3 regions of the Streptomyces sp. NPDC002701 genome follow, and region 1 is predicted to be linked to each of the others. Evidence: riboswitches for the same ligand, from Rfam matches in the RefSeq annotation. Region 1 holds a riboswitch; each other region holds the start of a gene.
The links. Region 1 has a riboswitch for cyclic di-AMP ahead of ACFYXC_RS28700 (M23 family metallopeptidase). Riboswitches for the same ligand answer to the same signal wherever they lie in the genome.

Region 1 (9,527 bases):
CACCCCGGGGCGACGCGGTTCCGCCGTTTTTTCTTTACGCGCCGGAGCGGGTCGGCTATTTCCGCGCTTACGGACAATGCGCGCTCCGCAATTACCGGCACGGTCGGCACGCGGCACACGAAAAAATGGCAGCGCACATAGTCGCCCGCCGAATACCTTCTTTGTATACGGTGTTCCTGTTAATACCGCGGGCCCGCCGTGTTTACGGGATGTTGCGAAGTCCTCACACGCTCGGCGCGGTGCCCGCCGGGAAAGCGCAGCCGGTGCGCGGTCGTCGCCCGCTCGGCGTGCAGCGCCGTGACCGACCGGGCCCGGTCGCTGTCGCCGCGGGCGACGGCGTCCACGATGGCCCCGTGCTCGGTCCACGACTCGGCGGGGTGCGCGGGCGCCTCGACCGAGTACATCCAGGCGATCTTGTGCCGCAGCTGGTTGAGCGTCGAGGTCAGCGCCGGGCTGCCGGATGCCTGCGCGAGCGTCTCGTGGAACCAGCCGCCGAGCGAGCGCAGATCCTCGCTGTTGCCCCGCCTGGCCCGCTCCTGCCCCAGCCTGACCAGGCCGCGCAGCACCTTGAGATGGGCCTCGGTGCGGCGCTGGGCGGCGCGGGCGGCGCCCAGCGGCTCCAGCAGCACGCGCATCTCCAGAAGGTCGGCGGCCTCCTGGTCCGTGGGCTCCGCGACGCACGCGCCCGCGTGCCGGCGGGTCACCACGAAGCCCTCCGCCTCCAGGGTGCGCAGCGCCTCGCGCACGGGGACCCGCGAGACGCCGTAACGGCGTGCGAGCAGTTCTTCGGTCAGCCGGCTGCCGCGCTCGTAGACACCCGCGACGATGTCGTCCCGGATCGCCGTGCATACCGAGCGCGCGGGAATACGCATGACCGGACCTCCGCCTTAATCCCCGCGAAACGCGGTCGATCGACGCCTGTTCAGCGACTCTATTGCAGAGAACGGGAAATTCCGAAGGCGGTTCGGAATCCATGGCTATTTTTTGGACACACGCCACTTCACCCCGCATCGAGGGGCATCGACCGGCGGAAGGCCCCGGCTCGGTGAGCCGGGGCCTTCCGCCGAGAGCCGTGGGTCAGACGTTCACTCCGTGCGAGCGGAGGTACGCGATCGGGTCCAGGTCGGATCCGTACTCCGCGGTCGCGCGCGCCTCGAAGTGCAGATGCGCCCCCGTGACGTTGCCGGTCGCCCCGGAGAGGGCTATCTGCTGCCCCGCAGTGACCGTCTGGCCCACCGAGACACCGATGGACGAGAGGTGCCCGTACTGGGTGTACGTGCCGTCGGCCATCCTGAGGACGACCTGGTTGCCGTAGGAGCCGCCCCAGCCGGCCTCCACGACGGTGCCGGAGCCCACCGCGAGCACCGCGGTGCCACTGGCGGCGTGGAAGTCGATGCCGGTGTGGCTGCCGGAGGACCAGACGGCGCCGCCGGCCTTGTAGGAGGTGGAGACGTACGAACCGGCGATCGGCGCGGTGTACGCGTTGAGGCGCTTGCGCTCGGCCGCACGGGCGGCGCGGGCCTCCGCCGCGCGCTCCTTCTCGGCCCTGGCCTCGGCCTTCGCCGCGGCCTCCTCGGCGCGCTTCTTCGCGGCGGCCTCGGCCTTCTCGCGGGCGGCGTCCTGCTCGGCGGCCTGCCGCTGGGCGGTGGCCTGTGCGTCTATCTCCTGGGCGACCGAGTCGCCGAGGGTGACGGCCTGGGTGAGGCCGGTGTGCCCGGTCTGCGCGACCGAGCTCTCCCCCGCGAACGCCGGGGCGGCGAGGGTGCCCACGACGCCGGTGGTGGCGAGGGCGGCGACGCCGACGGTCCTACGGGTCGTACGTGTCATGCGGCTGGGAAGACGGTGCTTCCCCGTGGCGCGGGTGAACGCCATGAAGTGGCTGGTCCTTTCCTTCCTTCTCGCCTACCGGGTTAGCTGACGGGTTCGGAGCAGGAAGGTCTCCTACGGACCCCCTTCGGGAAGGGCGTCCGATTCACCCCAGGGACGGTGGGTCCCCGGCTCCCCTGGCTCGCGCCGTACGGGGACTCGGCGATGACTGTCCGGTGCCGCGGGCGCGGCGCACTGCCTGACGAACAGCCGGACCGACGCTAAGCGGCGCCTCTTTCAAACGACAAACGGATCACCACTTTTGTAGCGCATGCCACAGAGCAGACAGGCAACCTCCCTACCAATACGGATAGATCAGGCAACCATGGACGAAGGCGGACAACGGCAGGCCCGGGCACCTCGTCGGTCGCCCGGGCCCACCCGCTGTCGGTCACCGGCCAGTCGCTACTCGGCCGTCACGACGCTGACTTCACCGATGCCGAGGGCCCTGACCGGCTCCTCGATCTGCGCGGCGTCACCGACGAGCACGGTCACCAGGCGGTCCACCGGGAAGGCGTTCACGGCTGCCGCGGTGGCCTCCACGGTGCCGGTCGCGGCGAGCTGCTGGTACAGCGTGGCCTGGAAGTCGTCCGGCAGGTGCTGCTCGACCTGGTCCGCGAGCGTGCCCGCGACGGCGGCCGCGGTCTCGTACTTCAGGGGCGCCACACCCACCAGATTCTGCACGGCGATGTCGCGCTCCGCGTCCGTCAGGCCCTCGGCGGCGAGCGTGCGCAGCACCTTCCACAGGTCGTCGAGCGCCGGGCCGGTGTTCGGGGTGTCCACGGAGCCGCTGATGGCGAGCATGGAGATGCCCGTCCCGTCCGGAGCGGAGCGCAGCACCTGCCCGAACGCCCGTACTCCGTAGGTGTATCCCTTCTCCTCGCGCAGGACGCGGTCCAGCCGGGAGGTGAGGGTGCCGCCGAGGCAGTACGTGCCGAGCACCTGGGCGGGCCACACGCGGTCGTGCCGGTCCGCGCCGACGCGGCCGATGAGCAACTGCGTCTGGACGGCTCCGGGACGGTCGACGATGATCACGCGGCCGGTGTCGTCGGCGGTCACCGACGGCACGGGACGCGCCTCGGCCTGCGATCCGGTCCACGCGCCGAGGGTGTCCGCGAGCAGGGCGTCGAGGTCGACGCCGGTGAGGTCGCCGACGATGACCGCGGTGGCCGTGGCGGGGCGTACATGCCTCTCGTAGAAGGCGCGTACGGCCGCGGAGTCGATCGCGGTGACCGTCTCCTCGGTGCCCTGGCGCGGGCGCGACATGCGCGAGTCCGCCGGGAAGAGCTGCCGGGACAGCTCCTTGGCGGCCCGGCGGGCCGGGTTGGCGGTCTCGTGGGGGATCTCGTCGAGCCGGTTGCGCACCAGCCGCTCGATCTCGCCGTCCTCGAACGCGGGCGCCCTGAGGGCGTCGGCGAGCAGGCCGAGCGCCTTGGGCAGCCGGGAGACGGGGACTTCGAGGCTGAGGCGTACGCCGGGGTGGTCGGCGTGGGCGTCGAGGGTGGCGCCGCAGCGCTCCAGCTCGGCGGCGAACTCCTCGGCGGAGTGCTTGTCGGTGCCCTCGGAGAAGGCCCTCGCCATGATCGTGGCGATGCCGTCCAGGCCCTTCGGCTCGGCCTCCAGGGGCGCGTCCAGGAGTACCTCCACGGCGACGACCTGCTGGCCGGGGCGGTGGCAGCGCAGCAGCGTCAGGCCGTTGTCGAGCGCGCCGCGCTCGGGCGCCGGGAAGGCCCAGGGCCGGGCCTCGCCGGCCTGGGGCTGCGGGTGGAACTCCATCGTGGCGAGCTCGGTCACTTGGCCGCCTCCTCGTCGGTGTCGTCGGTGGTGGCGGTGGCGTCGGCGTCCTCGGGGGCGACCGGTTCGTAGACCAGCACCGCGCGGTTGTCGGGGCGCAGGCGGGCCTTGGCGACCTCCTGGACCTCCTCCGCGGTGATGTCGAGGACGCGCTGCACGGCGGTCAGGGCGAGCTGGGGGTCGCCGAACAGGACGGCGTACCGGCACAGTTCGTCGGCGCGGCCGGCGACCGTACCGAGCCGGTCCAGCCACTCGCGCTCCAACTGGGCCTGCGCGCGCTCCATCTCCTCGGCGGTGGGGCCCTCCTCGGCGAACCGGGCGAGCTCCTCGTCGACGGCGGCCTCGATCACCGGGACCTCGACGTCACCGGACGTCTTCACGTCGAGCCACCCCAGGGAGGGCGCCCCGGCGAGGCGCAGCAGGCCGAACCCGGCCGCCACGGCGGTGCGGTCACGGCGCACGAGCCGGTTGTAGAGCCGGGACGACTCGCCGCCGCCGAGAACCGTGAGGGCCAGGTCGGCCGCGTCGGCCGCGCGCGTGCCGTCCTCCGGGAGGCGGTAGGCGGCCATCAGCGCGCGGGCCGGGACCTCCTCCTCGACGACCTCGCGCAGCTGCTCACCGATGGTCTCCGGGAGCGAGCCGTCGCGCGGGGCGGGCTTGCCGTCGTGGCTCGCGATGGAGCCGAAGTACTTCTCGACCCAGGCGAGCGTCTGCTCCGGGTCGATGTCGCCGACGATCGACAGCACCGCGTTGTTGGGCGCGTAGTAGGTGCGGAAGAAGGCGCGGGCGTCCTCGAGGGTGGCCGCGTCCAGATCGGCCATCGACCCGATCGGGGTGTGGTGGTAGGGGTGGCCCTCCGGGTAGGCGAGAGCGGTCAGCTTCTCGAACGCGGTGCCGTAGGGGACGTTGTCGTAGCGCTGCCTGCGCTCGTTCTTGACGACGTCCCGCTGGTTCTCCATCGACTCCTCGTCGAGGGCGGCGAGGAGCGAGCCCATCCGGTCGGCCTCCAGCCAGAGAGCGAGCTCCAGCTGATGGGTCGGCATGGTCTCGAAATAGTTGGTCCGCTCGAAACTCGTCGTGCCGTTGAGCGAACCGCCCGCTCCCTGCACCAGTTCGAAGTGGCCGTTGCCCTTCACCTGTCCGGAGCCCTGGAACATGAGGTGCTCGAAGAGGTGGGCGAGCCCGGTGCGGCCCTTGACCTCGTGGCGCGAGCCTACGTCGTACCAGAGGCACACCGCCGCGACAGGGGTCAGGTGGTCCTCGGAGAGCACCACACGCAGGCCGTTGGCCAGGCGGTGCTCGGTCGCTGTCAGGCCGCCGGAACCGGCCTCGGCTGTGGCCGTGTGACCCATGGGCATGTACGTCCCTTCGATCGCGGGGAACTGCTGAATTCCTGCTAGTCATGCCACTGTATGCAAGCGCGCGGACAGCTGGCGAAGTTCCCGTGCCGGGTACGCCGAGAGCGAGCACGCCCGGCGCCACCGGCATCTCGTACGGTCGTACGAGCGCGGGCGCGCCCCCGGCCCGGGGGCGGAAACCGGACACACGGCTTCCGGAGGGCGCGAACGCCACCGTGATCATGTCCGTACCCCCTGGGGACCGCCGCGCGGCCGGCGACGCGGTAGCGTCCTGGGACCTCCGCGGTCCGCCGCAGGCCACGCTTCCGAACGCTGTCGAGGCTTCGCCGGCGCGGTCTGCGGGGCCCGTTGGGGCGGTCGCGCACCTGGTCCGCGAAGCCCGTACGGACGGGTCGTGGTCCGCGTTGTCAGTACTCCGGTCCACAATGGACCGCGTCAGCCCCCGTCAGAACCCGTTCATGCCCCGGCAGAGACTGTGAAGGAGTCGCAGCAGCGATGGCCCGCCGCAGCACGAAGACCCCGCCTCCGGACGACTTCGAGGAGCGCATCCTCGACATCGACGTCGTCGACGAGATGCAGGGCTCCTTCCTCGAGTACGCGTACTCGGTCATCTACTCCCGAGCCCTGCCGGACGCCCGCGACGGCCTCAAGCCCGTGCACCGCCGCATCGTCTACCAGATGAACGAGATGGGGCTCCGGCCCGACCGCGGCTACGTGAAGTGCGCCCGTGTCGTCGGCGAGGTCATGGGTAAGCTCCACCCCCACGGCGACGCGTCGATCTACGACGCCCTGGTCCGCCTCGCCCAGCCGTTCTCCATGCGGCTGCCCCTGGTCGACGGCCACGGCAACTTCGGTTCGCTGGGCAACGACGACCCGCCGGCCGCCATGCGGTACACCGAGGCGAGGATGGCCGACGCGACCTCCCTCATGACGGAGTCGATCGAAGAGAACACGGTCGACTTCGCCCCGAACTACGACGGCCAGGAGCAGGAGCCGTCGGTCCTCCCCGCCGCGTATCCGAACCTCCTGGTCAACGGCGCGTCGGGCATCGCGGTCGGTATGGCGACGAACATGGCGCCGCACAACCTCGGCGAGGTCATCGCCGCCGCCCGCCACCTGATCCGCCACCCCGGCGCCGATCTCGACACGCTCATGAAGTACGTGCCGGGCCCCGACCTGCCCACCGGCGGCCGGATCGTCGGCCTGTCCGGGATCAGGGACGCGTACGAGAAGGGCCGCGGCACCTTCAGGATCCGCGCCACGGTCGCCGTGGAGAACGTGACGGCGCGCCGCAAGGGCCTCGTCGTCACCGAACTGCCCTTCACCGTCGGCCCGGAGAAGGTGATCGCGAAGATCAAGGACCTGGTCAACGCGAAGAAGCTGCAGGGCATCGCCGACGTCAAGGACCTCACCGACCGGGCGCACGGTCTGCGGCTGGTCGTCGAGATCAAGAACGGCTTCGTGCCGGAGGCCGTCCTGGAGCAGCTCTACAAGCTGACGCCGATGGAGGAGTCCTTCGGCATCAACAACGTGGCGCTGGTCGACGGCCAGCCGCTCACGCTGGGCCTCAAGGAACTCCTGGAGGTCTATCTCGACCACCGCTTCGAGGTCGTACGCCGCCGCAGCGAGTTCCGCCGCACCAAGAAGCGCGACCGGCTGCACCTGGTCGAGGGCCTGCTCGTGGCCCTGCTGGACATCGACGAGGTCATCCGGCTCATCCGCTCCAGCGAGAACTCCGCCCAGGCCAAGCAGCGCCTGATCGAACACTTCTCGCTGAGCGAGATCCAGACGCAGTACATCCTGGACACGCCGCTGCGCCGGCTGACCAAGTTCGACCGCATCGAGCTGGAGACCGAGCGCGACCGGCTCAACGGCGAGATCGACGAGCTGACCGGCATCCTGGATTCCGACGCCGAGCTGCGCAAGCTGGTGTCGGGCGAACTGGCCGCGGTGGCCGCGAAGTTCGGCACCGACCGGCGTACGGTGCTGCTGGAGTCCGCCGGTTCCGCCGCCACGGCCGTCCCGCTGCAGGTGGCGGACGACCCGTGCCGGGTGCTCCTGTCCTCGACGGCGCTGCTGGCCCGTACGGCCAACGGTGAGCCCTTCGGGGAGGACTCGGGCAGGCGCGTCAAGCACGACCTGATCGTCTCGGCCGTCCCGGCGACGGCGCTGGGCGAGATCGGCGCGGTCACGTCCACCGGACGGCTCCTGCGGATCAACGTCATCGACCTTCCGCAGCTGCCCGAGACCGCTTCGGCCCCCAACCTCTCCGGGGGCGCGCCGGTCTCGGAGTTCCTGACGCTGGAGGGCGACGAGCAGGTGGTCTGTCTGACGACGCTCGACGAGTCGTCACCCGGCCTGGCGCTCGGCACGCAGCAGGGCGTGGTCAAGCGGGTCGTCCCGGACTACCCGTCCAACAAGGAGGAGCTGGAGGTCATCTCCCTCAGGGACGGTGACCGGATCGTCGGCGGGGCCGAGTTGCGCACGGGTGAGGAGGACCTGATCTTCATCACCGACGACGCGCAGCTGCTGCGCTACCAGGCGTCCCAGGTCCGCCCGCAGGGCCGGCCCGCGGGCGGTATGACGGGGGTGAAGCTCACCGAGGGCGCCAAGGTGATCTCGTTCACGGCGGTCGACCCGGCCGTGGACGCGGTGGTCTTCACGGTGGCGGGTTCGCGCGGCACGCTGGACGACTCGGTCCAGACGACGGCGAAGCTGACCCCCTTCGACCAGTATCCGCGCAAGGGCCGTGCCACGGGCGGCGTGCGGTGCCAGCGGTTCCTGAAGGGTGAGGACTGCCTGAGCCTGGCGTGGGCGGGTCCCGCACCGGCCCGGGCCGCGCAGAAGGACGGGACGCCGGCGGAACTGCCGGAGATGGACCCGCGCCGGGACGGCTCGGGTGTCTCCCTGGCGAAGACGGTGGCGGCGGTGGCGGGCCCGGTCTAGACCTCCACCGGCTCCTCCCCGCCCTCCGGCTCCTGTACGTACCGCAGGACGCCCCACATGCTGTGCTCGTCGGCGTGTGGGGCGTCGTCCTTGCACGCCTCCAACTGCCGTTCGAGTGCGGGGACGTCGATGCCGGACCCGATGAGCACGAGCTGGGTGAGGCGCTCGTCCCGTCCGCCCTCGGCCCAGGGCTCCGGGTAGAACCGCAGGAACCGGCCCACGGCGTGTACGGCGTACCGGTTACGGGGGTCGGCGGCGCCGAAGTCGATGTACCCCTTGATGCGGTAGAGCCCGTCGGACCTGCTGTCGAGGAAGTCCATCAGCTGCCGGGGCCCGAGGGGCACGTCGGAGGTGAAGGAGAGGGACTCGTAGGCGGAGTGCAGATGGCCCGCATGCCGGCCGGAACCGCTGTCCTCGCCGTCACCGTCGCCGTCGTTGTCGCTGCCGTTGTCCTCGTCGTACCGGTGGAGGTCGTCGAAGGAGAGCTGGCCGATACGTTCCTCGGCCGGCCGGCAGTCGAAGAGGAACTCGGGGTCGATCCGCCCGTACGAGGCGGCGACGACGGCCGCGCCGTCGGCGAGCGTCCGCACGAGTCCCAGGACCCGGTCGGGATCCGCGGCCCGGTCCGTCTTGTTGACGACGACGAGGTCGGCGACGGCGAGATGCCGGTCGATCTCGGGGTGCTTCTCGCGGGTGGCGTCGAACTCGGCGGCGTCGACGACCTCGACGAGGCCGCCGTAGACGATGTGGGGGTTCTCGCTGGCGAGGAGCATCTTCACCAGCTCCTGCGGCTCGGCGAGGCCGCTCGCCTCGATGACGATCACGTCCATCCGGACGGAGGGCCGCGCGAGCCGGTCCAGATACAGATCGAGTTCGCTGGAGTCGACCGCGCAGCACAGGCAGCCGTTCCCGAGGGAGACGGTGGAGTCACCGAGCGCGCCGGCGACGGCCATCGCGTCGATCTCGATGGCCCCGAAGTCGTTCACGATCGCCCCGATACGGCTGCCGCCGCCGCGGTGCAGGAGATGGTTGAGGAGGGTGGTCTTACCGGAGCCCAGAAAGCCGGCGAGGACGAGGACGGGGATCTGCCGGGGGCTCGCCTGACTCAACGCGCGACCTCTCTCACACCAATGCGTGCACCGGCTCGCGGACCGGCTCTCACGACGGGGAACGAATGCCCACCAAGGATACGAGGCGCCGGAAACCCCTCGGAGTGAACGATTGTTAGCGGCGCTCGCGGGGCACACGTCAGGCAAGGCGCCGAGCTGCGCGACCCGCGCTTACCTCCGTGCGCCGCCTCTCCGCCTCCCAGCCGATCAGACCCGCTCGGCACCCTGGGAGACGGCAAGCGCCGCCCAACGCTCGCCGGTCCCCATCAGTCGACCCGCACCCGACGACCGGCGGACGGCCGCCTGATTCGGGGGTTGACATGGCCACACAGAACTTTGGCATCCGGGGGTTGAGTACCGTCGCCGTGGCGGGACTCGCGTTCACCACAGGAACTCTCGTGGTCCTCACCCTCCAGCAGCGTCAGTACAGCAGGACCAGACTGCGGGTGGAGCA
Region 2 (9,527 bases), on a different contig from region 1:
CGGTTCGTCAGCTGCGAGGTGGAGACCGTCTGCCTGGGGCAGGCGGCCTCGGCCGCGGCCGTCCTGCTGGCGGCCGGCACGCCGGGCAAGCGGTACGCGCTGCCGGGCGCGCGCGTGCTGATCCGTCAGCCGGCGTTCTCCGGACCCGTCCAGGGACAGACGTCCGACCTGGCGATCCAGGCCGACGAACTGACCCGTACCCGTGCACGGATGGAGGAGATGCTCGCCCGGCACACGGGGCGGAGCCGGGAGCGGATCGCGGCGGACATCGAGCGGGACAGGATCCTGGACGCCGGACAGGCACTGGAGCACGGGCTCATCGACCGGATCGTCCCGAGCCGCAGGGCGATCCACGGCGCCCACGGCGCGAGGTGAACCGCCGATGCTGCCACCCGAGTTGCCCCCGCTGCCGGCACTGACGCGGGCCGAGGCCGAGCTGATCGACCGCTATCTGGAGGTGGTCGACCTGCTCGGCCGGATCAACCCGGCACACTCGGGCGACACCTACCGCGGGCTGCGTGCGGCCCAGGCGCTGGTGGCCAGCGCCACCGCTCTGCGCGACGCGCTGACCCTGATGCACCAGAGGGGTGAACACGAGGTGCACGCGCCGACCCTGGCCCGGGCGCTGCGCGTCCTGGACGGTGAGCGCCGGGCGGGCCGGGTCGCCCTGCCGCCCGGCTCCGACACCTGACGCCTCCCCCTCGGCCCGGCGTCACGCGGGCGGGTGACGAGGTGTCCGGGCCGGATCTCAAACGAACCAGACGGCGTACCCCCGGACGGCGTAGCCGCGGCTGCCTTTTCCGGCCCCCGGGAGTTGCGCAACGTGCCTACTCCTGGGGCGGAATCGGACATTCCGATGCTGGTGCGGGGGTCCTCCAAGTCCTCGACACCCACCCGTAGAAAGGGCTGTCCACCCGAACGGGTGAGTGGTGAGTAAGCCCACAAATCGCCGATTCCGCTCGGCTTTTGGGACATCAGTGCGTCAAGATCCCTTCCGACGACAAGCCCCCGCCACAAGCGGCGGGGCGGTCCGGGCGGACGCCGAGTCCTGCCGCTGCCCGGATGACCGGTCGACAGAAGTGGATCGGCAGGAGTGGAGGACCCAGGCACGACGGGCCGCCGGAGAGATCCGAGTGGTCCTTGGGGTGAAGCCGCAACAGCGGCCGGGCAACTTCGCCAGCCCGAATCCGACAGGTCATCCTTCACAGGCGGCTGACGAAGGGTTGCGCATGACTGCGCTCAATCGTGTCCCGTCGCTGTTCAGCAGGGCCGGTACCGCATCGGCTCTCACGATCGCCGCCGTCGGCGGCGGCATAGTGGCCCCGGGCTTCGCGTCCGACGCGGAAGCGGCCACGCACGCGACGAAGGCTCTCAAGGTGGCGGCCTCCAAGAAGGGCTCCCCGTACAAGTACGGCGCCGCGGGGCCCAAGCGCTTCGACTGCTCCGGCCTCACGCTGTACTCGTTCAAGAAGGCGGGCAAGAGCCTGCCCCGTACGGCCGCGGCCCAGTACAACAAGACGAACCACATCTCCGCTTCCAAGCGCAGGCAGGGGGACCTGGTCTTCTTCCACTCGGGCCGGAACGTCTACCACGTCGGCATCTACGCCGGGAAGGGACGGATCTGGCACTCCCCGAAGTCCGGGGACGTGGTGAAGCTCCAGAAGATCTGGACGAAGAGCGTCTGGTACGGCCGGGTCAGGTGATCCGCCCACGAGGCGGCCCATCGGGATTCCCGTGGGCCGCCTCGTGAGGTGCCCGGGCATGTTGTCGGCGTGTCGTCGGCGGCGGACTGGTTACTCGTTCACCCATGGCCGAACGGCACCACCACGAGGAGCGCAACGAGACCCGCCTCGAGCGCGCCGACCGGAACTTCAACGAGCTCCTCCAGGAGCTGCGGGTCACCCAGACAGGCGTCCAGATCCTCTTCGCCTTCCTGCTGACCCTCGCCTTCACCCCCCGGTTCCCGTCCCTCGACACGTTCCAGCGCACCACGTACGTGGTCACACTGCTGCTCTCGGTCCTGGCGGCCGCGCTCTTCACGGCGCCCGCGGCGCTGCACCGACGGCTCTTCCAGCAGGGCGCCAAGCCCCAGGTGGTGAATGCCTCGTCCCGGCTCGCACAGGCCGGTCTGGCCGTGCTGGCGCTCGCCCTGTCCGGGTCCATGCTGCTCGTCGTGGACGTCGCGGTGGACCGGACCGAGGGGATCGTGGCCGGGGCGACCACCCTGGTCGTGTGCACGGCCCTGTGGGAGGTCATGCCCTACCTGCTGAAACGAGCGGCCGACAAGAGCCCGAAGGACGATTCCGGCAAGGACGACCCCCACGGCGGGTGATCTCAGTCGGCCCTGACCGGCTCCACCGGCGCCGTCCACGGCAGCATGATCGACACGGTCTTCCCGCCCTCCCGGGTGGGCCGCACGGTGAGCTTGCCGCCCCACTCCGCGGTCAGCCAGCGGATGATCACCATGCCACGGCCGTTGTCCTGCTGGACGGCCGCGGGCAGCCGTTTCGGGAACCGGGGGTGGCTGTCGGTCACCCCGATGCGCAGGTGTTCGTCACGGTCGAGTTCCATGTCCACCGTGAAGGTCGGCGAGAGCCCGAAGGTGTGCTGTACGGCGTTCGTGGCGAGTTCGGAGACCATGAGACGGACCGTGTCGGCGGCCTCCGAGTCGGCGGGAAGTCCCCATTCGGCCAGGACGTCGGTGACGTACGTACGGGCGGCGGAGACCGAGGCGGGATCGCTCGGCAGGGTGACGGAGGCTTCCTGGTGGTCTGCCATGCGACGTCGTCCTTTCCCACGGGACCGGAGGCCGACCGGAGTGCATGACTTCGGGTACGGTCCCGGACTGGTGCATGCGCCAGCGTGCCACTACCTCGGGGTTCACGGTGCCGATCCACCGAGATATGCATATATCTGTCGCTCGAAGCGGTGAACTCTGCGACGCTCGGCCCTATTTGCGTCAGCGGCCTGTTTGTCCTCTACGGTCGGCGTGACGCCGGGCGCCACAGCGTCGGCGCGACGGTCGGAAGGAGACGGCCATGCAGTACGGCCCCGCGGTGCGCCGGCGGAAGCTCGGCGCCGAACTGCGAGCCCTGCGCGCCCGCGCGGGCCTCACGAGCGGTCAGGCGGCCCGCCTCGTCGGCTGGCACCAGTCGAAGGTGAGCCGGATCGAGACCGGCCGCAGCGGGGTCAAGCCCGCGGACGTACGGCTGCTGCTGGACGCGTACGACGTCCGGGACCCGGAACTGCACGAGTTGCTCGTCATGCTGGCGGGCTCCGACGAGGACGGCCGGCAGCACTGGTGGCACGCCTACCGTGGGCTTCTGCCGTCGACGTACAGCGATTTCATCAGTCTGGAGTCGCAGGCCGACGTCATGCGCACGCTGGAGAACTCCGTGGTGCCGGGCCTCCTGCAGACGCCGGAGTACGCGCGCGAGGTGACGCGGGCCGCCGTGGGCCGGGCGCCCGGCGGCGACGACGCCTTGGTGGACGTCCTGGTGAAGGTGCGGCTCGCCCGGCAGGACGTGCTGCGTTCGAACACCCCGCTACGACTGAGTGTCGTCCTGGATGAGGCGGTGCTACGACGGACAGTGGGCGGACCGGACGTCATGGCACGGCAGTTGGAGCGGCTGAAGGAGGCCGCGCACCTCCCTCACGTGCGGATTCAGGTGCTGCCGTTCGGAGTGGGGGCGCACGTCGGAGTCACCGGGCCCTTTGTAATTTTTTCGTTTACGAACAGATCTGATCTGGATGTGGTTGTTCTCGACCACTTGACGAGTAGCCTCTATCTCGAACGGAAAGAAGACCTCCACGCCTACAGCGAGGCTTTCGACTCCCTTCAGGTCCACGCCCTTTCGCCCAAGGACACGTTGGATTTCATCGCCGGTCTGACGGACGGCGCATAAGGAGGCACCATGCCCGCCATGCCTCGGTACGTACCTTCCAGCACGCGTCTGCACGGTGTGCGGTGGCAGCGCAGCAGCCGCAGCACGGGAATGAACAACTGCGTGGAGACGGCCAGGCCGGTCTCCGGCCCCTGGGCCGGCCTGCTCGCGGTACGCGACTCCAAGAACACGTCGGGGCCCGCCCTGCTGTTCGCCCCAGCGGCCTGGGAGGGGTTCATCGACGCGCTGCGATGATCACGGCCACGGCCCGCTCGACCTGCCCGTCGGTGAGATCCGCGCGGGCGGTGAGCCGCAGCCGTGAGACGCCGTCCGGCACCGAGGGGGGACGGAAACAGCCGACGGCCAGACCCGCCGTACGGCAGTCGGCGGCCCAGCGCAGCGCCCGCTCCGGGGAGGGGGCGCGTACGGAGACGACCGCGGCGTCCGGCCGTACGGCTTCGAGCCCTGCGGCCGTCAGCCGCTCGTGCAGAGCCGTCGCCACCGCACGCGCGCGTGCGGCCCGTTCCGGTTCCCGCCGCAGCAGACGCAGGGCCGCGAGGGCCGCGCCCGCCGCCGCGGGGGCCAGACCGGTGTCGAAGATGAAGGTGCGGGCCGCGTTGACGAGGTGGTCGATGACGTGGGCCGGTCCGAGGACGGCGCCGCCCTGGCTGCCGAGCGATTTCGACAGGGTGACGGTGGTGACGACGTCGGGCGCGCCCGCGAGCCCCGCCGCCCACGCGGCGCCCCGTCCGCCGTCGCCGAGGACGCCCAGACCGTGCGCGTCGTCCAGGACGAGGGCGGCGCCGGACTCCCGGCACACGGCGGCCAGTTCCGCGAGCGGGGCCGCGTCGCCGTCCACCGAGAAGACCGTGTCGGAGACGACGATCGCGGGTCCGGTGCGCGAGTCCTGCGCGCGTGTGTCCTGCGCGCGTGTCTCCAGCGCCTTGCGGACGGCCTCGGGGTCGGCGTGGGCGACGACCTGGGTGACGCCCCGCGCCAGACGGCAGCCGTCGATGAGGGAGGCGTGGTTGCCCGCGTCGGAGACGACGAGGGAGCCGTGCGGCGCGAGCGCGGTGACGGCGGCGAGGTTGGCCGCGTAGCCCGACGAGAAGACGAGGGCGGACTCGAAGCCGCAGAACGCGGCCAGCTCGCGCTCGAGTTCCGTGTGCAGCTCCGTGGAGCCGCTGACGAGCCGGGAGCCGGTGGCGCCGCCGCCCCACGCGCGCGCGGCCCGCGCGGCGGCCTCGGTGACCTCGGGGTGCCGGGCGAGACCGAGGTAGTCGTTCCCGGCGAGGTCGAGGAGTGCGGAGTCCGCCGGGCGGGGGCGCAGGGTGCGGACGAGTCCGGCCCGGCGGCGCGCCCGCGCCTGCTCGTCGATCCACTCGAAGGGCGATCGGGCCATGTGTCCTCCGGCCATGATGTGCGGGTGTCCCATGGGGCCCCGACACACGGCTTCTCGCCCGGCCGCCCCCGCTGCCCTTTGTAGGCAACGCACAGACCCTAGCCGCACCACCAGCCGCCCATGATGTGGCAATACCCACACGTCGAACCGTCTCTGTTGTCCGGTCCCTCCTTGGCCCGGCGCGGTCGGATACGTCAGGATCGGGCCTCATGGACCTGCTGAACACGCTGGTGGACAAGGGGCTTCGGCGCGAGCTGCCGACCCGTGACGAGGCGCTGGCCGTGCTGGCCACCTCCGACGACGAACTCCTCGATGTGGTGGCCGCGGCCGGCAAGGTACGGCGGCAATGGTTCGGCCGCCGGGTGAAGCTCAACTACCTCGTGAATCTGAAGTCGGGCCTGTGTCCCGAGGACTGCTCCTACTGCTCGCAGCGGCTCGGCTCCAAGGCCGAGATCCTCAAGTACACGTGGCTGAAGCCCGACCAGGCGTCCGAGGCCGCGGCCGCCGGGCTCGCGGGCGGCGCGAAGCGGGTCTGTCTGGTGGCGAGCGGACGCGGCCCCACGGACCGCGATGTCGACCGGGTCTCCGACACCATCAAGGCGATCAAGGACCGGCACGAGGACGTCGAGGTGTGCGCCTGTCTCGGGCTGCTCTCGGACGGCCAGGCCGAGCGGCTGCGCGAGGCGGGGGCGGACGCCTACAACCACAACCTCAACACGTCCGAGGAGACGTACGGGGGGATCACCACCACCCACACCTACGCCGACCGGGTGGACACGGTCCAGAAGGCCCATGCCGCGGGGCTGTCCGCCTGCTCGGGTCTGATCGCCGGCATGGGTGAGAGCGACGGGGACCTCGTCGACGTCGTGTACGCGCTGCGGGCGCTCGACCCGGACTCGGTCCCGGTCAACTTCCTGATCCCGTTCGAGGGCACCCCGCTCGCCAAGGAGTGGAACCTCACCCCGCAGCGCTGTCTGCGGATCCTCGCGATGGTCCGGTTCGTCTGCCCGGACGTCGAGGTGCGGATCGCGGGCGGCCGCGAGGTCCATCTCCGTACGATGCAGCCCCTCGCCCTGCATCTGGCCAACTCGATCTTCCTCGGCGACTACCTCACCAGCGAGGGACAGGCGGGCCGGGCGGACCTGGACATGATCGCGGACGCCGGGTTCGAGGTGGAGGGCACGGGCGAGGTCACGCTCCCGGAGCACCGGGTCCCCGCGCACGAGGGCTGCGGCTCGCACGAGGGCGGGGGCTGCGGGCCCAGCGGCCCGGCCGCCGAGGAGGGGTCCACCGGCGAGCCGGTCCAGCAGGCCGCGCGGGTCTCCGAGGCGCGTACGGACCTGGTCGCGGTACGCCGCCGGGGCGCCGGAACGGACCTCGCGCCCAATGCCTGATCTGTCCGGTCCGGCCGGCCCGCCCGCCGCGCCCGCCTCCCCCGGCCCTGCCGTACGTGAGCTGCTCGATCTCGACCGGCGGCACGTCTGGCATCCGTACGGGCCGATGCCGGGCCGGCAGGAACCGCTCGTCGTGGAGTCGGCCGACGGGGTGCGGCTGCGGCTGGCGGGAGGGGACGGCGAGCTGATCGACGGCATGTCGTCCTGGTGGTCGGCGATCCACGGTTACAACCATCCGGTGCTGAACGAGGCGGCCCGCGAGCAGCTCGGGCGGATGAGCCATGTGATGTTCGGCGGGCTCACCCACGAGCCGGCCGTACGCCTGGCGAAGCGCCTTGTCGACATGTCGCCGGAGGGTCTCGAGCATGTCTTCCTGGCCGACTCCGGTTCGGTGTCCGTCGAGGTCGCGGTCAAGATGTGCCTCCAGCACTGGCGCTCGCTCGGCCGCCCCGGCAAGCAGCGTCTGCTGACCTGGCGCGGTGGCTATCACGGCGACACCTGGCAGCCGATGTCGGTGTGCGATCCCGAGGGCGGGATGCACGAGTTGTGGCAGGGCGTGCTGCAGCGCCAGGTCTTCGCCGACGCGCCCCCGGTCGCGTACGAGGAGGCGTACGCCGACCATCTGCGGTCACTGATCGAGCGGCACGCCGGCGAACTGGCCGCGGTGATCGTGGAGCCGGTGGTCCAGGGGGCGGGCGGCATGCGGTTCCACTCCCCCGCGTACCTGCGGGTGCTGCGCGAGGCGTGCGACGCGCATGACGTGCTGCTCGTGTTCGACGAGATCGCGACGGGCTTCGGACGGACGGGTTCGCTGTTCGCGGCCGGTCACGCGGGGGTGACGCCGGACGTGATGTGCGTGGGCAAGGCCCTCACCGGCGGCTATCTGACGATGGCGGCGACGCTGTGCACCGCGCGGGTCGCGGAGGGCATCTCGCGCGGTGAGGTACCGGTCCTCGCCCACGGCCCGACGTTCATGGGCAACCCCCTCGCCGCCGCCGTGGCCTGTGCCTCCATCGACCTCCTGCTCGGCCAGGACTGGCAGACCGAGGTCAAGCGCATCGGGACGAGGCTGCGGGGCGGGCTGGCGCCGGCCGCGGAACTGCCGGGCGTCCGGGACGTACGCGTGCTCGGGGCCATCGGGGTGGTGCAGCTGGACCACGGGATCGACATGGCGGCGGCGACCCGGGCGGCGGTGCGCGAGGGCGTGTGGCTGCGCCCCTTCCGGGACCTCGTGTACACGATGCCGCCGTACATCACCGGGGACGACGACCTGGCGCGGATCACGGCGGCCGTGTGCGCGGCGGCACGGGAGGGCTGACATGACGGTACTGGTGATCACGGGGACGGGCACGGAGGTCGGCAAGACCGTCACGACGGCCGCCGTGGCCGCGGCGGCCGTCGGGGCCGGGCGGTCGGTGGCCGTGCTGAAGCCCGCACAGACGGGTCTGCTGCCGGGCGAGCGCGGGGACGCCGACGAGGTGGCACGGCTCGCGGGCGCGGTCACGGCCGTCGAACTCGCCCGCTATCCCGAGCCGTTGGCTCCGGCCACGGCGGCGCGACGGGCCGGTCTCGCACCGGTGCGGCCCGAGGAGGTGGCGGACGCGGCGGGCAAGTTGGCCGCCGAACACGACCTCGTGCTGGTGGAGGGCGCGGGCGGGCTGCTCGTACGGTTCGCCGACGAGGGCGGCACCCTCGCGGACGCGGCGCGGCTGCTGGACGCTCCGGTGCTGGTGGTGGCCTCGGCCGGGCTCGGCACCCTCAACACGACGGAACTGACCGCCCGCGAACTGCGGTCGCGGCGGCTGGAGTTGCTCGGGGTCGTCATCGGCAGCTGGCCGGGCGAGCCCGACCTGGCGTCGCGCTGCAACGTCGTGGATCTTCCGGTGGTGGCGGAGGCGCCGCTGCTCGGCTCGTTGCCCGAGGGGGCGGGTGGTCTTTCTGCCGCTGACTTCCGGGCCTCTGCGGCCGGATGGCTTGCGCCGCGGTTGGGGGGGAGCTGGGATGCGCGAGCGTTTGCCCTGCGCTGAAGTTCGGTCGGCCGGGTGGTGAGGTGCGGGTTGTGCGTGGCTGGTCGCGCCGTTCCCCGCGCCCCTTAAAAGATCGCGCAGTTCCCCGCGCCCCTAAAAGCTGCGCCGTTCCCTGCGGCCCCCTGAAGGATGGCGCCGTTCCCCGCGCCCCTCGACAGCCTGCGCCGTTCCCCGCGCCCCTCAAGAGCTGCGCCGTTGCCCGCGCCCCTTGTGGGGGCTAGTCCTCTGGTGTCAGGAGTTTGACCAGTTCTATTCGGGAGCGGATGCCGAGGCGGCTGAAGACGCCGCGTAGGTGGTGGTCGATGGTGCGTGGGCTGAGCAGCAGCCGTGACGCGATCTCCCGGTTGGTGGCGCCCTCGGCGGCCATCCGGGCCACGGCCAGTTGCTGGGAGGTGAGCAGGCCGGCCGTACCGCGCGCCCCGGCCGGCAGCCTCCCCGGCTCCCCCAGCGCCCGCAGCTCCGCCCGGGCCTCGGCCGCGCAGTGCGGCGCCCCGAAGTGCTCGAACGCCTCCAGCGCGCTGCACAGCCGGTCCCGGGCCTCCGCCCGCTTGCGCAGCCGGCGCAGGGCACCGCCGAACAGCAGCTCCGTACGCGCCCGCTCGAAGTCCCGGATGCCGCCCGCGTGCAGGTCGAGAGCGGTCCGGTAGTGGTCGGCGGCCTCGTGCCCGGTGGCCAGCAGGGCCCGGCACCGCGCACTCAGGGCGAGGTCGTCGACGCTGCGCACGGCACTGGCCCAGCGGTCGTAGTCGGCGTGGGCGGTCCGCGCGACCGAGGTGTCCCCGGTCCGGACGGCGGCCTCCACATAGTGCGGGATGGCGAG
Region 3 (9,527 bases), on a different contig from region 1:
CGGCACGGGTCTCGGCACGGGCCCGGCCTCCGCCGCGGACACGACCCGGCTGCCCACCCCGACCAGGCCCCCGGTCGTCCTGCTGCACGGGTTCATAGACAACCGCTCGGTCTTCGTGCTGTTGCGCCGCTCCCTGGCCCAGCACGGCCGGCAGCAGATCGAGTCGCTCAACTACTCCCCGCTGACCTGCGACATCCGGACCGCGGCCGAGCTGCTCGGCCGGCACATCGAGGAGATCTGCGAGCGCACCGGCCGCCAGGAGGTGGACATCGTCGGGCACAGCCTCGGTGGACTGATCGCGCGGTACTACGTGCAGCGCCTGGGCGGTGACGTCCGCGTCCGGACCCTGGTCACCCTGGGCACACCGCACGCGGGCACCCGCGTCGTGCCGCTGATGAACGCGCACCCGATCGTCCGGCAGATGCGCCCGGGCTCCGGCGTGCTCCGAGAGCTGTGCGAGCCGGCCCCGCACTGCCGCACGCGGTTCGTGAGCTTCTGGAGCGACCTCGACCAGTTGATGGTCCCCCTGGAGACGGCGTGCATCGAGCACCCGGACCTGTTCGTGCGGAACATCCGGGTGAGCGGCATCGGACATCTCGCCCTGCCGGTGCACCCGGCGGTCGCGGCAGGCATTCGTCAGGCCCTGGACGCCGAGGAGGAGACCACCCGCGCCGCCGCCCACACCGGCGGCCTCACGGTGGCGTGACCGGAAGGGCTCAACCGGAGTGGGCGTCATCACAACGGCGTAACCGGAAGCGGACGTCCGGATGCGATCCGCCATGAACCGGGGCAACAGGGAACGACAAAAGGCGCCGGAGAGCGCCGCAAACGGAAGCCGTGCGCCGCTCCGGAGACATCACTTCTTCGAACACCCATCGAACGCCAGGCCAAAGCTGTGCCCATACACCGCCGAAAGGCGGCCGAATGCCCGTTTCCTGCGAGGAGGAAACCTGCTGAAGATTGTCGCGCCCTCGTACCGCCGGGTACAGTCGCCGCACTGCTCTGCCAGCCCCTGTCGTCGAGGCGAAAGAGAAGTTGGTGAACGACCGTCACCCGTCGGGGACCGTAACTCCCCCGGCTCCGGCTCCCGAGGCCGCCTCGGCGCACTACGCGTCCCACGGCCAGCAGGACGCCCTGTACGGCGACTTCACCACGTATGACGCGTACCCCGCCACCGGTTTTGAAACCGCCGCCGCCGACTCGTACGGCACGCCGGGCGGTTACGACTCGACGGGCGCCTACGCGACGACCACGTTCGCCACCGACCCCCTCTTCGGCGACCTGCCCGGCAACGGAAGCGGAACCGACGGCAGCGGTGGCGGAACGGGTTCGTACGACGCCACGTCGGGCACGTCCTCCAACGGCAACTGGGCGCAGTCCACGGGCAGTCACCAGACGCTGAACTACGACCCGTACGCGGCCCAGCACCACGCCGCCCACGAGACCGGCAGCTACGACACGAGCGGTGTCTGGCCGGACGCCGGTTACCAGCAGCTCGGTGAGATCCCGGCGCAGGCCGCGGGCCCCGACGGCACAGGTCAGTGGGACGCGAACGCCTGGCTCCAGGCGGACCAGTTCGACCCCACGCAGCAGTGGACGGCGCCGACCTTCGAGACGGGCACGTACGACGCCACGGCGTGGAACTCGGACGGCGGCGAGCAGCACCAGGCGCAGACCCAGACCCAGCTCCACCCCCGGACACAGGCACCTCCGCAGGCGGAGCACGAGTCGTACGACCAGCAGGCCACCAGCGCGTTCGAGCAGGTTCCCTACGAGGAACAGGCCACCGCGCAGGGCGAGTTCGACCACTCCGGCCAGGGTGCCGACATCGCCGACGCGGACACCGAGACCCACATCCACGTGCACGACGAGCCCTCGCTGCTCGACGGTGTCGAGGAGATCGCTCCCGCCGCCCCGGGCGGCCGTGCCGCGTCCCGCGCGGCGGGCCGTTCCGCTTCCCGCTCGCGCCGCCGCCCTCCGCCCAAGCGTTCCGCGCTGCTGACGATCGCCGTGCCGTCGGCATGCGTGATGGGGGTCGCCGGTATCGCCGCCGCGTCGGTGACCGGTGGCGAGAGCGGGGACGAGGTCCGCACGACCGCCGCCGCACCGGACGCGGCCGCGGTGCAGCCGTCGGTCGCGAACAACAAGCTGGACACCCAGCTGGAGAATCTCTCCGCTGACGCGGACGACTTCGCCGACCGGGCGAGCCGCACGCAGGAACGTATCGACCTCAAGGCCCAGCAGGCCGCCGAGAAGCAGCGGGCGGCTGCCGAGGCGGCCCGCAAGGAGCGGCTGCGCCCGAAGTTCGCGCTGCCGGTCTCGCGGCACGGGCTCAGCGCCTACTACGGTCAGGCCGGCATCAACTGGATGTCCGTGCACACCGGCATCGACTTCCCGGTCTCGTACGGCACGACGGTGATGGCCGCCACGGACGGCGTCGTCCGTACGCAGCTGAACAGCGCCTACGGGAACATGATCATCGTGACGGCCAAGGACGGCACGGAGACCTGGTACTGCCACCTCTCCACCTACAAGGTGGCCCCGGGGACGGTCGTGAAGGCCGGCGACCCGATCGCGTACTCCGGGGACTCGGGCAACTCCACCGGCCCACACCTCCACTTCGAGGTACGTCCCGGCGGCGGCTCGGCGATCGACCCGCTCCCGTGGCTGCGCAGCCACGGGGTGGACCCCACGTAGGCGAGTCCCGGACCGAGCGACCGCGGACCGACTGGTCCCGCCCCGGCCCTGCCGCTTCTCCGCCTACGGCTCCTCCTACAGCTTCTCCACCGGCGCGTACCGCAGCAGCAGGCGCTTGGGCTTCTCTCCGCCGAAGTCGACCGTCGCCTCCGCGTTCGCGCCCGTGCCCTTCACACCGACGACCGTGCCGAGGCCGAACTGGTCGTGCGTGACCCGGTCCCCGACCGTCACCGACACCACCGGCTTCTCCGCGGAGCCCCGCCGCGTCGCGAAGCCGGACGCGCCCGAGGCCGCCGAGCGGGAGCGGGAGGAGGACAGCGAGGCAGCCACCCCGGCCGCCGGACCGCCGGCCACCGGGCCCATGGAACCCCTGCGCTTCCAGTCCAGATGCGCGTCCGGGATCTCTTCCAGGAAGCGGGACGGCGGGTTGTACGAGGGCTGCCCCCAGGCGCTGCGCATCGACGACCGCGTCAGATACAGCCGCTCACGCGCGCGGGTGATGCCGACGTACGCGAGCCGCCTCTCCTCCTCCAGTTCCTTGGTCTGGCCGAGGGCGCGCATGTGCGGGAAGACGCCGTCCTCCATACCGGTGAGGAAGACGACCGGGAACTCGAGGCCCTTGGCGGTATGCAGGGTCATCAGTGTGATGACGCCCGAGCCGTCCTCGTCCTCGTCGGGGATCTGGTCGGAGTCGGCGACCAGGGCCACCCGCTCCAGGAAGGCGGCGAGCCCGACCGACGTCTCGCCCTCGCCGTCGTCCCCGCCGTCGCCCTCGGTCTCGCCGCCGGCGGCCTCCTGCTCGAACTCCAGGGCCACCGAGGCGAGTTCCTGGAGGTTCTCGATGCGGGTCTCGTCCTGCGGGTCGGTGGAGTTCTGCAACTCGGCGAGGTAGCCGGTGCGTTCGAGGATCGCCTGTACGACGGTCGCCGGGCCTGCGCCGGACTCGACGATCGTGCGGAGGTCCTCCATCAGCGTGTTGAACCGCTTGACGGCGTTGGTCGAGCGGGCCGCCATGCCGTATGCCTCGTCGACGCGGCGCAGCGCCTGCGGGAAGCTGATCTTCTCGCGCTGGGCGAGCGCGTCGATCATCGCCTCGGCGCGGTCACCGATACCGCGCTTGGGCACGTTCAGGATGCGGCGCAGCGGTACGGAGTCCTCGGGGTTCGCGAGCACCCGCAGGTACGCGAGGACGTCCCGGACCTCCTTGCGCTCGTAGAAGCGGACGCCGCCGACGACCTTGTAGGGCAGGCCGACCCGGATGAAGACCTCTTCGAAAACACGGGACTGGGCGTTCGTACGGTAGAAGACGGCGACGTCGCCGGCCTTCGCGTCGCCCGCGTCGGTGAGGCGGTCTATCTCGTCGGCGACGAACTGCGCCTCGTCGTGCTCGGTGTCGGCGACATAACCCGTGATGCGCGCGCCCGCGCCCGCGTTGGTCCACAGGTTCTTGGGGCGGCGGGACTCGTTGCGCTCGATGACCGCGTTGGCGGCGGTCAGGATCGTCTGCGTGGAGCGGTAGTTCTGCTCCAGCAGGATCGTCGTCGCGTTCGGGTAGTCCTCCTCGAACTGGAGGATGTTGCGGATCGTCGCGCCGCGGAAGGCGTAGATCGACTGGTCGGCGTCACCGACGACGCACAGCTCGGCGGACGGGAGGTCGCCCTCCGTCGGCGGGACGTCCTCGGGGTGCGCGACGGGGTCGGTGGCGGTGCCGACGAGTTCCCGGACGAGGGAGTACTGCGCGTGGTTCGTGTCCTGGTACTCGTCGACGAGGACGTGCCGGAAGCGGCGGCGGTAGTGCTCGGCGACGTCCGGGAAGGCGCGCAGGAGGTTGACCGTCGTCATGATCAGGTCGTCGAAGTCCAGCGCGTTCGCCTCGCGCAGCCGCGACTGGTACATCGCGTATGCCTGGGCGACGGTCTTCTCGAAGCCGTCGGCGGCCTGGGCCGCGAAGTCCTCCTCGTCGACCAGCTCGTTCTTCAGGTTCGAGATCTTGGCGCTGAAGGACTTCGGCGGGAAGCGCTTGGGGTCGAGGTCCAGGTCACGGCAGACCAGGGCCATCAGGCGCTTGCTGTCGGCGGCGTCGTAGATCGAGAAGGACGACGTGAAGCCGAGCTTCTTGCTCTCGCGGCGCAGGATCCGTACGCAGGCGCTGTGGAAGGTCATCACCCACATCGCGTTCGCCCGCGGGCCGACGAGCTGCTCGACGCGCTCCTTCATCTCGCCCGCGGCCTTGTTCGTGAAGGTGATCGCGAGGATCTGGCCGGGGTGCACCTTGCGCTCGCCCAGCAGGTGGGCGATGCGGTGGGTGAGCACCCGGGTCTTGCCGGAGCCGGCGCCTGCCACGATGAGCAGGGGTGAGCCGTGGTGGACGACCGCCGCGCGCTGGTTCTCGTTCAGCCCGTCCAGGAGCGCGGCCGGATCGACGAGCGGCCGTGGGGCGCCGTCGCGGTAGTGGCCGTCCCTGCTGGGGGGCACGTCGAACCGCCCGCCGAACAGGTCGTCCGGAACGGGGTCCGGCGCCTCGTCCTCGGGCGGCGGCGGGGACTCCGTCTCGTGGGCCTGCGAGGGTCCGAGGTCCGCCAGGAAGCTGTCATCAAAGAGGCTGCTCATCGCTCTACGAGTCTAGGCGTCCCCACTGACACCCCGCCGCCACCGCCGGAACCTCACCGAAAATCACGGCCCGTCGACGCCCCGTGGGAAGCCCGAGAACCGCGCGACCAGCACGCACGCACCCGCGGACCCACGGATTGCTCGCGGAAATCCCTTCCGCACGCCCCTCGCGCCACTTCGGGCACATCCACCCAGAACGCACCCAAATATCGACACCGAACGACGTTCACAGCTCAGGTCACGAAAATGTATCGGGCATATCGCACATCAAACTTCACAGGTGCCACACGAATTGGCTAACTTTCGCGTAGGTCGCTCGACCCGCACCGGCGAACAACGCCGGGCCGAGCGGCCTCCGCCGAATCCGGTACGCCCTCGTGGCCACCGGAACCGGGGACCCAACCGACATTGGGGTGAATCGGCCCGGCTCCCGCACGGGAATCAGGGCCGTAGGGCAAACCTTCCGAAGCATTCGCCCGAACCCGACAGCTAACTCGGTAGGCGGATGACGGAAGGAGACGCCCTCGTGGCGCCACACCGCAAGTCGCGGTCCGCCGGTTCCATGGGCATGCGGACGCCGGCTCTCGCCACCGCGGCCCTGACCTCGGTGGCCCTACTCTCCCAGACGGCGGACGCCGCGCCCGCCGCGGAGCCCAACCCGAGCATGGAGGAAGTCCGGAAGAAGGTCGACGACCTCTACCAGCAGGCGGGTACGGCCACCGAGAAGTACAACGCGGCCAAGGAGAGGACCACCAAGCAGCGCAAGCGCGTGGGCGGCCTCCTGGACGACGTGGCGAAGCGCACGGAGAAACTGAACAGCGCGCGCGAGGCGCTCGGGACCTTCGCCGCGGCTCAGTACCGCACGGGAGCCTCGGCCCCCGACACGGCTTCCCTCCTCCTCGCGGACGAGCCGCAGGACTACTTCGACCAGACCCAGCTGATGAACCGGCTGACCGCCCGGCAGAAGCAGGCCGTCGACGACTACGCGACGCAGCGGGCCGTCACGACGCAGAAGCGGCAGGAGGCGTCGGAGGGCCTGGAGACGCTGACCGCGACGCAGAGCACGCTGAAGACGTCCAAGGCGGACGTCCAGCGCAAGCTCGCCGAGGCGCGCGCACTCCTTTCCCGGCTGACCTCGCAGGACAGGGCCCGGCTCGCGGCGATCGAACGGGAGAGGCAGCAGGAGGCCCGCCGCAAGGCGGACGAGCTGGCGCGGCAGCAGGCGGCCGACGCGGAGCGCCGGCGCCAGGAGGCGGCGGCTCAGGCCCCGCGGGGCACGGGTGCCGCCACCGGCCCGGGCACCGGTACGGGGAGCGTCCCCGGCTCCGTCGCGACCGCCACCAAGGCGGCCAAGGCGCTCGCCTTCGCCCGCGCGCAGATCGGCAAGCCGTACGTCTGGGGCGCGAGCGGTCCCGGTTCGTACGACTGCTCCGGGCTCACCCAGGCCGCCTGGAAGGCCGCCGGTGTGACCCTGCCGCGCACGACGTGGGACCAGGTCGAGACCGGCACGACGGTCTCCGTGGAGAGCGCCCAGCCCGGTGACCTCGTCTTCTTCTACGACGACATCAGTCACGTCGGCATCTACGCCGGCGACGGCATGATGGTCCACGCCCCCAGGCCGGGCGCGTACGTCCGCGAGGAGTCGATCTTCTCCATGCCGGTCCACGGCGTGGAGCGGCCGGCGTAGCTCACCGGATTCCGGAGCTCATCGCCCTGCTCAGGTCCAGAGCAGGGCGATGAAGACGTTCACCGTGGTGAGGCCGCCCACGAGGGCGAACAGGCCCTTCTCGGCCCTCTCCTCGTCGCGCTTCACATAGACGAGGCCGAGGATCACGACCAGCAGGGCCAGCTTCACGCCGATCTTGACGTTGTCGACGCTCTGGTCGTCGGCCTGGTTGAGGCCGACGAGGACCACGCCGGTGACCAGCATGGTCAGCGCGCCGTGCAGCATGACGGGGGTGAAGCGGGCGGTGCCGTCCCCCATGGCCTTCAGCTGGGTGAGGAAACCGCCCAGCAGGGCGGCGATCCCGATGATGTGCAGGGCGACGAAGACATGAATCAGTACGTCCATGAGCCCGGACCCTAACCGGACCCCGGTACGCCGCCTCGCGCCGCCCCGGGCACGGGCACCCGCCACGGCCCACTCTCTCTCCGCGCCCTCCGCACCTCGTGCTCACGGAACCCGTAGCAGTACCCCGCCCGCCGCTCCCCCACAACGCGCGCATCGGTCACCGGACCACGCCAAGTCGGCGGAGCCGGGCCCGGATCACGGTCACACCCGGTCGCTCGGTGACCGAAAATCACCATCTCCATACATGCCGTTACCAGCCACGCGCATCCAGGTTTAGCGTCCTTCCCCAGGTGACCGGCTCCCCACCACAACCGCCCGGGTCAGGGGCGGCAGTCGGCACCACCGCCAGAAAGGTCCGGCGGCGACCCGCTCCCCCTGTGCGGGCCGTCGCCGGACGTGCACCCGGCCGTACGGAAGGAACGTGGAACGATACGTGGGAGCGCACCGCAGGCCCAGACAGCGTCCACTCGGCGGCGGTACGGTCCGCACCGCCCTCACCGTCGCCCTCGCGGGCGCGGCGGGCGCGACCGGCCTCAGCGGGACGGGGGTCGCGGCGCCCGAACTGACGCCGGCGCAGGTGAAGGCCAAGGTCGACAAGCTGTACCGGGAGGCGGAGGTCGCCACCGAGAAGTACAACGGGGCCAAGGAGGAGTCCACGAAGGCGGCGGGCCGGCTCGGCACCCTCCAGGACGAGGCCGCGCGCAGGACGGACCGGCTCACCTCCGAACGGGACGCGCTCGGTTCGCTGGCGACCGCCCAGTACCGGAGCGGAGGCATGGACCCCTCGCTCGGGCTGATGCTCTCCTCGGACCCCGACCAGTACCTGGACGGGGCCGCGTTCGCCGAGCGGGCCGGCAGCAGGCAGGCTTCGGCGGTGTCGCGCGTACGCGCCCAGCTCGGCGAGATCGAGCGGCTGCGCGGTGCCGCGCGCGTCGAACTCACCTCGCTCACGGCACGGCAGGCGGACCTGGAGCGGCACAGGAAGACGGTCACCGGCAAACTGGCCGAGGCGCGCCGCCTGCTGGCCCGGCTGTCGGACGAGGACCGGACCCGCATCGGCGCGGACGCCCCGGACACCGCACGCGCCTCGCGTTCCGGCCCGGCCCCGCGCGCACTCGGTGCGGGCCCCGCCGCGACCGTCCCCGACTCCCGTGCGGCGGCGGCGGTCTCGTACGCCTACGGGAAGATCGGCAGCCCGTACGTGTGGGGTGCCACCGGTCCCGACGCCTTCGACTGCTCGGGGCTGACGCAGGCCGCGTACCGCGCCGCGGGCATCACCCTGCCCCGGACGACGTACGCGCAGATCGCCGCGGGCCGGCGCGTCGCCCGCTCCGAACTACGCCCCGGTGACCTGGTGTTCTTCTACTCGGGCATCAGTCACGTGGGGCTGTACGTGGGCAACGGGCAGATGGTGCACGCGCCCAACCCCTCGGCGCCGGTGCGGGTGGCGCCGCTCGACGAGATGCCGTTCGCGGGGGCGACGCGGGTGGCGTGAGCGGGAGTGGCGTGAGCGGGGGTGTCCGTCCGGCGCCGTCACACCAGCCGTCGTGCCGTCGCCCAGCGGGTCAGCTCGTGGCGGTTCGACAGTTGCAGTTTGCGCAGGACCGCCGAGACGTGGGACTCGACCGTCTTGACGGAGATGAAGAGCTGCTTGGCGATCTCCTTGTACGCGTACCCGCGGGCGATGAGGCGCAGGACCTCGCGCTCGCGCTGGGTGAGGCGGTCCAGGTCCTCGTCGACCGGCGGGGCGTCCGTGGAGGCGAAGGCGTCGAGGACGAAGCCGGCCAGGCGGGGCGAGAAGACGGCGTCGCCGTCCTGGACGCGGAAGACGGAGTCGACGAGGTCCGCGCCGGTGATCGTCTTCGTCACGTAGCCGCGGGCTCCGCCCCGGATCACACCGATGACGTCCTCCGCGGCGTCCGACACGGAGAGCGCGAGGAACCGGACCGGCTGCTCGGCGTCGGCCATCAACGGCGCGCAGCGGCGCAGCACTTCGACCCCGCCGCCGCCCGGCAGGTGCACGTCCAGCAGGACGACTTCGGGGCGGGCCGCGGTGATGACCGTGACCGCCTGGTCGACGTCCGCGGCCTCGCCGACCACCTCGACGCCGGTCCGCTCGGTCTGCCCGATCTCCGCCTGGACTCCGGTA

Region 2: it holds a riboswitch for cyclic di-AMP, as region 1 does, so the genes downstream of both, ACFYXC_RS25440 (C40 family peptidase) here and ACFYXC_RS28700 (M23 family metallopeptidase) in region 1, are expected to answer to the same signal.
Region 3: it holds a riboswitch for cyclic di-AMP, as region 1 does, so the genes downstream of both, ACFYXC_RS11105 (NlpC/P60 family protein) here and ACFYXC_RS28700 (M23 family metallopeptidase) in region 1, are expected to answer to the same signal.

Annotation. Positions count from the first base shown of each region.
Region 1 is NZ_JBIAQL010000013.1:108,962-118,488, reverse strand. It holds gene ACFYXC_RS28705 (GntR family transcriptional regulator) at 180-872, opposite strand; gene ACFYXC_RS28700 (M23 family metallopeptidase) at 1,078-1,872, opposite strand; cyclic di-AMP (ydaO/yuaA leader) riboswitch at 1,885-2,041, opposite strand; gene ACFYXC_RS28695 (M16 family metallopeptidase) at 2,272-3,660, opposite strand; gene ACFYXC_RS28690 (M16 family metallopeptidase) at 3,657-5,018, opposite strand; gene ACFYXC_RS28685 (DNA topoisomerase (ATP-hydrolyzing) subunit A) at 5,514-7,964, shown strand; gene ACFYXC_RS28680 (CobW family GTP-binding protein) at 7,961-9,073, opposite strand; gene ACFYXC_RS28675 (DUF6082 family protein) at 9,424-9,527, shown strand, end outside.
Region 2 is NZ_JBIAQL010000010.1:152,865-162,391, forward strand. It holds gene ACFYXC_RS25430 (ATP-dependent Clp protease proteolytic subunit) at 1-375, shown strand, start outside; gene ACFYXC_RS25435 (hypothetical protein) at 383-691, shown strand; cyclic di-AMP (ydaO/yuaA leader) riboswitch at 1,030-1,226, shown strand; gene ACFYXC_RS25440 (C40 family peptidase) at 1,230-1,703, shown strand; gene ACFYXC_RS25445 (DUF6328 family protein) at 1,808-2,332, shown strand; gene ACFYXC_RS25450 (ATP-binding protein) at 2,335-2,778, opposite strand; gene ACFYXC_RS25455 (helix-turn-helix domain-containing protein) at 3,039-3,905, shown strand; gene ACFYXC_RS25460 (DUF397 domain-containing protein) at 3,915-4,139, shown strand; gene ACFYXC_RS25465 (8-amino-7-oxononanoate synthase) at 4,120-5,286, opposite strand; gene bioB (biotin synthase BioB) at 5,496-6,680, shown strand; gene ACFYXC_RS25475 (adenosylmethionine--8-amino-7-oxononanoate transaminase) at 6,673-7,998, shown strand; gene bioD (dethiobiotin synthase) at 8,000-8,707, shown strand; gene ACFYXC_RS25485 (LuxR C-terminal-related transcriptional regulator) at 8,925-9,527, opposite strand, start outside.
Region 3 is NZ_JBIAQL010000003.1:594,099-603,625, forward strand. It holds gene ACFYXC_RS11090 (esterase/lipase family protein) at 1-706, shown strand, start outside; gene ACFYXC_RS11095 (M23 family metallopeptidase) at 1,039-2,697, shown strand; gene pcrA (DNA helicase PcrA) at 2,773-5,307, opposite strand; cyclic di-AMP (ydaO/yuaA leader) riboswitch at 5,654-5,827, shown strand; gene ACFYXC_RS11105 (NlpC/P60 family protein) at 5,834-6,994, shown strand; gene ACFYXC_RS11110 (hypothetical protein) at 7,025-7,378, opposite strand; gene ACFYXC_RS11115 (NlpC/P60 family protein) at 7,812-8,873, shown strand; gene ACFYXC_RS11120 (LuxR C-terminal-related transcriptional regulator) at 8,912-9,527, opposite strand, start outside.